DNA from 2 places in the Veillonella atypica genome. Region 1 is predicted to be linked to the other one. Evidence: a T-box and tRNA genes for the amino acid it is inferred to sense, from the RefSeq annotation. Region 1 holds a T-box; the other holds one or more tRNA genes.
What was found. The T-box of region 1 lies ahead of thrS (threonine--tRNA ligase). A T-box ahead of a tRNA ligase gene usually reads a tRNA of that ligase, here a tRNA-Thr.
Positions count from the first base shown of each region.

Region 1 (3,566 bases):
ATGTTTTACAGTGGTAACTAAACCTTTTTTCTCAAGATTTTTTATAACCCACCCCACATGACTAAGGTGTTTGTTATTTAACAAGGCTTTGAGTTCCGTATAAGTTACTACATGTTTCGTCTTATACACATGTTTAATAATAGAAAATTCTTCACGTGTTACATTGCCAGCATCATAGATTTTAGATTCTTTATCATAGAAATCTTTATAAACCAAGTCAATCATCCCCCATAATTGACGATGAGCGAGCGTAAGATTTTTATTCTTTTTACGTTGCAAAATTGAAGCTAAACTTGACTTCTCCACACAAGGTCACCACCTAATCATAATAAGATGTTCATTATAATTTCTCCCGATACTATAATAAAAGAAAAATCCCCTTATATATGAACTGCTACTATTAGATTATAAAATCTAAAGATAACTGTCCAGTATATAAGAGGATTTTTTATACTAAATTATTATTGACCAAATATCGTTAAATCCATCAAAAAATGATAGATAAATAATCAGATATATCAACAATTATATAATTAGTTGCGTTCTTTAATTTCAATTTTAATGGAATTGAAGAATTCGTCGAATGGAACTGTACCCAATTCGTCGCCGCCGTGTTTACGTACGTTAACGGAATTATCTTCCATTTCTTTATCGCCAACAACGAGCATGTAAGGAACTTTTTCCATTTGTGCTTGGCGAATTTTGTAACCAATTTTTTCGTTGCGATCGTCTACTTCTACGCGAACGTAGTCATGGCGCATTTGTTTTGCCAATTGGTTAGCGTATTCCACGTGTTTTTCTGAAATAGGTAATACTTTCACTTGAACAGGTGCCATCCAAGTTGGGAATGCACCAGCATAGTGTTCAGTCAAGATACCGATGAAACGTTCCATGGAACCGAAGCATGCACGGTGAATCATGATAGTACGATGTTTTTGACCATCTTCACCAATGTATTCTACGTTAAAGCGTTCAGGCAAGTTCATATCCAATTGGATAGTACCACATTGCCATGTACGGCCCAAGGAATCTTCGATATGGTAATCGAGTTTAGGACCATAGAACGCGCCGTCGCCAGGGTTGATAACATAATCGATGCCTTTTGCTTCGATAGCGTTACGCAATGCTTCTGTAGCTGCTTCCCAAATTGCATCATCACCCATTGCATTGTCTGGTTTAGTAGACAATTCAACATGGTATTTCAAACCGAATTGGCTATAGATACGGTCGAACAATTCGATAACTTTCATCAATTCGGATTGCATTTGTTCAGGCAACATAAATACGTGCGCATCGTCTTGTGTGAAAGCACGAACGCGGAACAAGCCGTGTAGTGCGCCAGATAATTCATGACGGTGAACTAGGCCAAGTTCTGCATAACGAAGTGGCAAGTCACGGTAGGAATGCATTTCGTTTTGGTAAACTAAGATACCGCCTGGGCAGTTCATAGGTTTAATTGCATATTCTTCGTCATCAATGATTGTAGTATACATATTTTCACGGTAATGATCCCAGTGACCAGATGTTTCCCACAAATGTTTATTCAAGATGATTGGTGTGCGGATTTCATCATATTCGAAATCATGATGTACTTCGCGCCAGAAGTTTTCCAATTCGTTGCGAAGAGCCATGCCTTTTGGCAAGAAGAATGGGAAGCCAGGACCTTCTTCTTTGATAACGAACAAACCAAGTTCTTTACCAAGTTTACGGTGGTCGCGTTTAGCCGCTTCTTCAAGCATGTGAAGGTATGCATCTAGTTCTTCTTTCTTTTCAAATGCTGTACCGTAGATACGTTGCAACATTTTGTTCTTTTCATCGCCGCGCCAGTATGCACCTGCAATGCTTTGTAATTTGAAAGCTTTCACCTTACCAGTGGATGCAACGTGAGGACCTGCACAAAGGTCAACAAAATCGCCTTGTGCATAGCAAGAAATCACAGCATCTTCAGGAAGGTCTTCGATCAATTCTACCTTGTAATCTTCGTTTTTAGATTTGAAGAACTCGATAGCCTCTTGACGAGACATTACGGATTTAGTGATAGGCAAGTTTTCTTTCACAATACGGCTCATTTCCTTTTCGATTTTAGTCAAATCTTCAGGAGTCAATGTATGCTCCATATCGATATCGTAGTAGAAACCTTTATCGATAGCAGGACCGATAGCCAATTTTGCTTCTGGCCATAAGCGTTTAACCGCTTGTGCCATAACATGAGAAGCTGTGTGACGTAATGTGTGTTTACCACCATCTTCTTCGAATGTTAAAAACGCTACTTCAGAACCATCTACAAGTTCTTCACGAAGGTCTGTTAATTCTCCATTTACATTGGCTGCTAACACTTTTTTAGCCAAACTATTAGACAATTTTTTTACTGCTTCCCCAAGAGTAGTGCCAGCAGCGTATTCCTTTGCACTACCATCAGGTAAAATGATTTTTACATCTGCCATTTTAATTTCCTCCAATTTATTATCTAGGATAGACTGGATTTTTGTAATAAAAAAAGACCCCCTATCCCTACAAAACAAGGGACGAAGATCATTCGCGGTTCCACCCTAGTTAATTCACCGCATCACAAGGATACAGTTCATTCACTTCATTAAGCCCGATAACGGTGGCTGCCGTATTTGCCTACTTAAGTTCAACAAATCAGTTTAAAGGGGGTAACTCTAATATATGTGTAAGGCATTTCCAGCATCTGCCTCTCTCTGGTACACAGGGATATAAGAATCATGTCCTTTGCATCACTTTTACTAAGATATCTTATCATAGGTCCTAAAAAATTTCAACTATATAAGTACCTCCTAAAAAATAGAACAGGCCTGTTCTATTTCTAAATATACTCTATTAACATGTCTCTCAAATTAGTACAGGCCTGTTCTATTTCTAGAGGCACGCATACACATCTTCCTAAAATTAGTACAGGCCTGTTCTATTTCTAAAGGCACGCATACACATCTCTCTAAAAATTAGTACAGGCCTGTTCTATTTCTAAAGATACGCATACACATCTCTCTAAAAATTACTACAGGCCTGTTCTATTCCTAAAGGCACGCATACACATCTCTCTAAAAATTAGTACAGGCCTGTTCTATTCCTAAAGGCACGCATACACATCTCTCTAAAAATTAGTACAGGCCTGTTCTATTTCTAAAGATACGCATACACATCTTCCTAAAATTAGTACAGGCCTGTTCTATTCTTAAAACACGCTCTATTAACGTGTCCCTCAAATTAGTACAGGCCTGTAGTATTTCCAAGAACTATCTATTTACGTTCAAAGTGCGCAGATAGCATGGATCCAATTACTTTTTCAATTTTAGAGTTTGTAATGTCTGGGCCCTTGAATAGGATCAACATTACGTCGTCGGAATTGTCTTGTTTAGATACCATCAAAACGCCGCTACCATGAGCACCATTATCGTCGTAATCTTTTGCAACAATAATCATGTTAAGGTAATGGTCTTTCATATATGTATATACTTTGCTTTGTTTAGCGGAGTTGCCGATGCTGCTCGCCATTCCCATAGCGCGGTTAAATACGATAGCATTCGCATTGTGCGGGTTATTGC
Region 1 is NZ_JAPVXV010000004.1:68,001-71,566, forward strand. It holds gene O3598_RS05945 (MarR family winged helix-turn-helix transcriptional regulator) at 1-306, opposite strand, end outside; gene thrS (threonine--tRNA ligase) at 534-2,444, opposite strand; T-box leader at 2,519-2,748, opposite strand; gene O3598_RS05955 (hypothetical protein) at 3,262-3,566, opposite strand, start outside.

Region 2 (3,566 bases), on a different contig from region 1:
CCTGGTGTGTTGCGCACAACATACCAAGAACGGTCGTTAACTTCCATTTCAACCAATACGTACCCAGGAAATATTTTACGTTTTACTACTTTTTTAACCCCATCTTTTTCATCTATTTCATCTTCAAGAGGTACTAGAATTCGACTAATAACATCTTGTAAGCCCATAGATTGAACCTTAAGTTCTAAAGTGGTTTTAACTTTATTTTCGTAGCCTGAATAGGTATGAATTACATACCACTTCTTATCTGCTTCCATGTAATGGCCCCCTATCCAACAATCCGCAACAACATATTAATAAGTTGAGCAAAAATCGCATCAAATACATAAATGAGTAAAGCGATAAATATAGTTACCAAAAATACTACAATTGTGTAATTGATGAGCTCTTTTCTTGTTGGCCAGACTACTTTTTTCAGTTCAGCCTTTACGCCGCGGAAGAATTTACCAAATCCGCCACGTTGTTGTACTGCTGAGTTAGACTTTGCCATTTGTTCACATCCTCAAATCAACAGGTAATGAATGATAAGAATTATTTCGTTTCACGGTGTAATGTATGTTTACCGCAGAATTTGCAATATTTCATCATTTCAATACGATCAGGATTGTTTTTCTTATTCTTGTTCGTTTGGTAATTACGTTGTTTGCAATCTGTGCAAGCTAAAGTAATGGCATTACGCATCCGGACACACCTCGCTTTATATTTACTAATAAGTCTCTTGTACTCGAAAACGCTCGACTACATACTAATGAATAGTATCATATGTGTCTAGCAATGTCAAGATTTTAAGCAACTCAAAAAAGCCAGGCACATGTACCTGACAGAAATAGTATAACAAAAAATGGCGTTCCTTGTCTAGAACTTTACACAAAAATAGGACCCCTTACGGAGTCCTATTTATTACAAAGGCTACTAATTAACCTTCGATTTCAGTTACAACGCCAGCGCCTACTGTATGGCCACCTTCGCGGATCGCGAAACGAAGACCTTCTTCGATAGCGATTGGAGTAATCAATTCGATATTCATTGTTACGTTATCGCCAGGCATACACATTTCTACACCTTCAGGAAGGTTTACAACACCTGTTACGTCTGTTGTACGGAAGTAGAATTGTGGACGGTAGTTGGAGAAGAATGGAGTATGACGGCCACCTTCTTCTTTAGTCAATACGTATACTTCTGCTTTGAATTTTGTGTGTGGGTTGATGGAACCTGGTTTAGCCAATACTTGACCACGTTCGATGTCTTTACGGTCAACACCACGAAGCAATGCACCAACGTTGTCGCCTGCTACTGCAGAGTCCAAAGTTTTGCGGAACATTTCAAGACCAGTTACAACGTATTGTTCAGCTTTTTCTTTCAAGCCTACAACTTCTACTGTGTCGCCTACATTTACTTGACCACGTTCAACACGGCCAGTTGCTACTGTACCACGACCAGTGATTGTGAATACGTCTTCCACAGGCATCAAGAAAGGTTTGTCAGTATCACGAACTGGTGTTGGGATGTAGGAATCTACAGCTGCCATCAATTCGTCGATTTTAGCTACATATTGAGCGTCGCCTTCCAAAGCTTTCAAAGCGGAACCTACAATGATAGGTACTTCGTCGCCAGGGAATTCGTAGGAGGAAAGAAGTTCACGAACTTCCATTTCTACTAATTCGATCAATTCTTCGTCGTCAACCATGTCAGCTTTGTTCAAGAATACTACGATTGCAGGAACACCAACTTGGCGAGCCAACAAGATGTGTTCGCGAGTTTGAGGCATAGGGCCGTCAGCTGCGGAACATACCAAGATAGCGCCGTCCATTTGAGCCGCACCAGTGATCATGTTTTTAACATAGTCAGCATGGCCTGGGCAGTCAACGTGTGCATAGTGACGGTTTTCAGTTTCGTATTCAACGTGTGCAGTGTTGATTGTGATACCACGTTCACGTTCTTCTGGAGCTTTATCGATCATGCTGTAATCTTGGAAATCAGCTTGGCCTTTTTCAGCCAATACTTTAGTGATTGCAGCAGTCAAAGTAGTTTTACCATGGTCAACGTGACCGATAGTACCAATGTTAACATGCGGTTTCGTACGTTCAAATTTTTCTTTTGCCATTAGGATTATATCCTCCTTCACAAAAACAAAATACTTTTATAGTATTACTATAATATAATAACCTAATTTAATCAACGGAATATACATTCCTACAGATTATTATACCATAATACACAAATGTCAATAAACAAAAAATTACATCCTATTTCGAGGGATGTAATTAGTTATAATTATATTTTTATAGTAGATACAAAAAAATCCCCACCAATGTGAGGTTTAATGGTGGCGGCACACGGATTTGAACCGCGGACACACCGGGTATGAACCGATTGCTCTAGCCAACTGAGCTATGCCGCCATGTATGGAGCTAGTGACCGGGATTGAACCGGTGACCTTATCCTTACCAAGGATACGCTCTGCCGACTGAGCTACACCAGCACAATGAACGTTCACTTCACTGTGAAATTATGGTTGCGGGGACAGGACTTGAACCTGCGACCTTCGGGTTATGAGCCCGACGAGCTACCAACTGCTCCACCCCGCTATAAATGGTGGAGGGAGAAGGATTCGAACCTTCGAAGTCGAAGACGGCAGATTTACAGTCTGCTCCCTTTGGCCGCTCGGGAATCCCTCCATAAATAAAATGGAGCTGGCGATAGGAATTGAACCCACAACCTGCTGATTACAAGTCAGCTGCTCTACCTATTGAGCTACGCCAGCATCATTACGACAAGATGTATTGTATCATCTGACACACTAAGTGTCAAGAACCTTTTAAAACTTTTTTGAAAATTTCGTTCGTTCTTCGCAGTCACCCTTAGTGCTATATCAATATATCATGAAAGTTTTTCTGACGCAAGTATTTTTTTAGAATTTTTCCAACTTCATTTTTGCCTCATAGGAACTCACATCTAAACTCACATATATAAATAGATTATTGCTAGAATAGCAACTATAATTCGATAATATCCAAACGACGCCAACGAGGATCTATTTAGATACCACAAAAAGCCTTTTACCGTTATATATCCCACTAATATATGATACGACGGTGCCAATGATAAACATAATGATATCATTTAATCCCAATGCATGTATGACACGCACTAAATCATACACACACACGATAATCATAACAGGCACAGCCATGATAAACGAAAAATCAGCTGCGGCCCTCCGTGTACAGCCGATAAGCATCCCCCCTGCAATGGTTGCACCAGAGCGCGAAAATCCAGGCCATAGACAAAGCATTTGATATAGACCTATTTGAAAGCATTGATATATAGTCAAATTATTTACAGAATCCACCAATCGTCCAGATACTGTTCTTTTTTCCGCATAAATCATAAATATAGCACCTATAATAAGGCCTATTATAACGGGAATTGGTCCAAATAAATACTCTTTTATAATGTATTGCAAAAGATATCCAGCCATTAATACGGGTAACATGCCCGCACTAATATGTAGCAAAGATACGCCGCGTGTTTTTATCCAATTTTTCCGTTTTAAAAAGCCGTTA
Region 2 is NZ_JAPVXV010000005.1:48,223-51,788, forward strand. It holds gene nusG (transcription termination/antitermination protein NusG) at 1-257, opposite strand, end outside; gene secE (preprotein translocase subunit SecE) at 269-490, opposite strand; gene rpmG (50S ribosomal protein L33) at 532-681, opposite strand; gene tuf (elongation factor Tu) at 917-2,104, opposite strand; tRNA gene O3598_RS07210 (tRNA-Met) at 2,325-2,401, opposite strand; tRNA gene O3598_RS07215 (tRNA-Thr) at 2,407-2,482, opposite strand; tRNA gene O3598_RS07220 (tRNA-Met) at 2,513-2,588, opposite strand; tRNA gene O3598_RS07225 (tRNA-Tyr) at 2,594-2,678, opposite strand; tRNA gene O3598_RS07230 (tRNA-Thr) at 2,689-2,764, opposite strand; partial or broken gene O3598_RS07235 (undecaprenyl-diphosphate phosphatase) at 2,962-3,566, opposite strand, start outside.
Region 2: it has a tRNA-Thr gene. The T-box ahead of thrS (threonine--tRNA ligase) is inferred to sense a tRNA for this amino acid. The anticodon was not compared.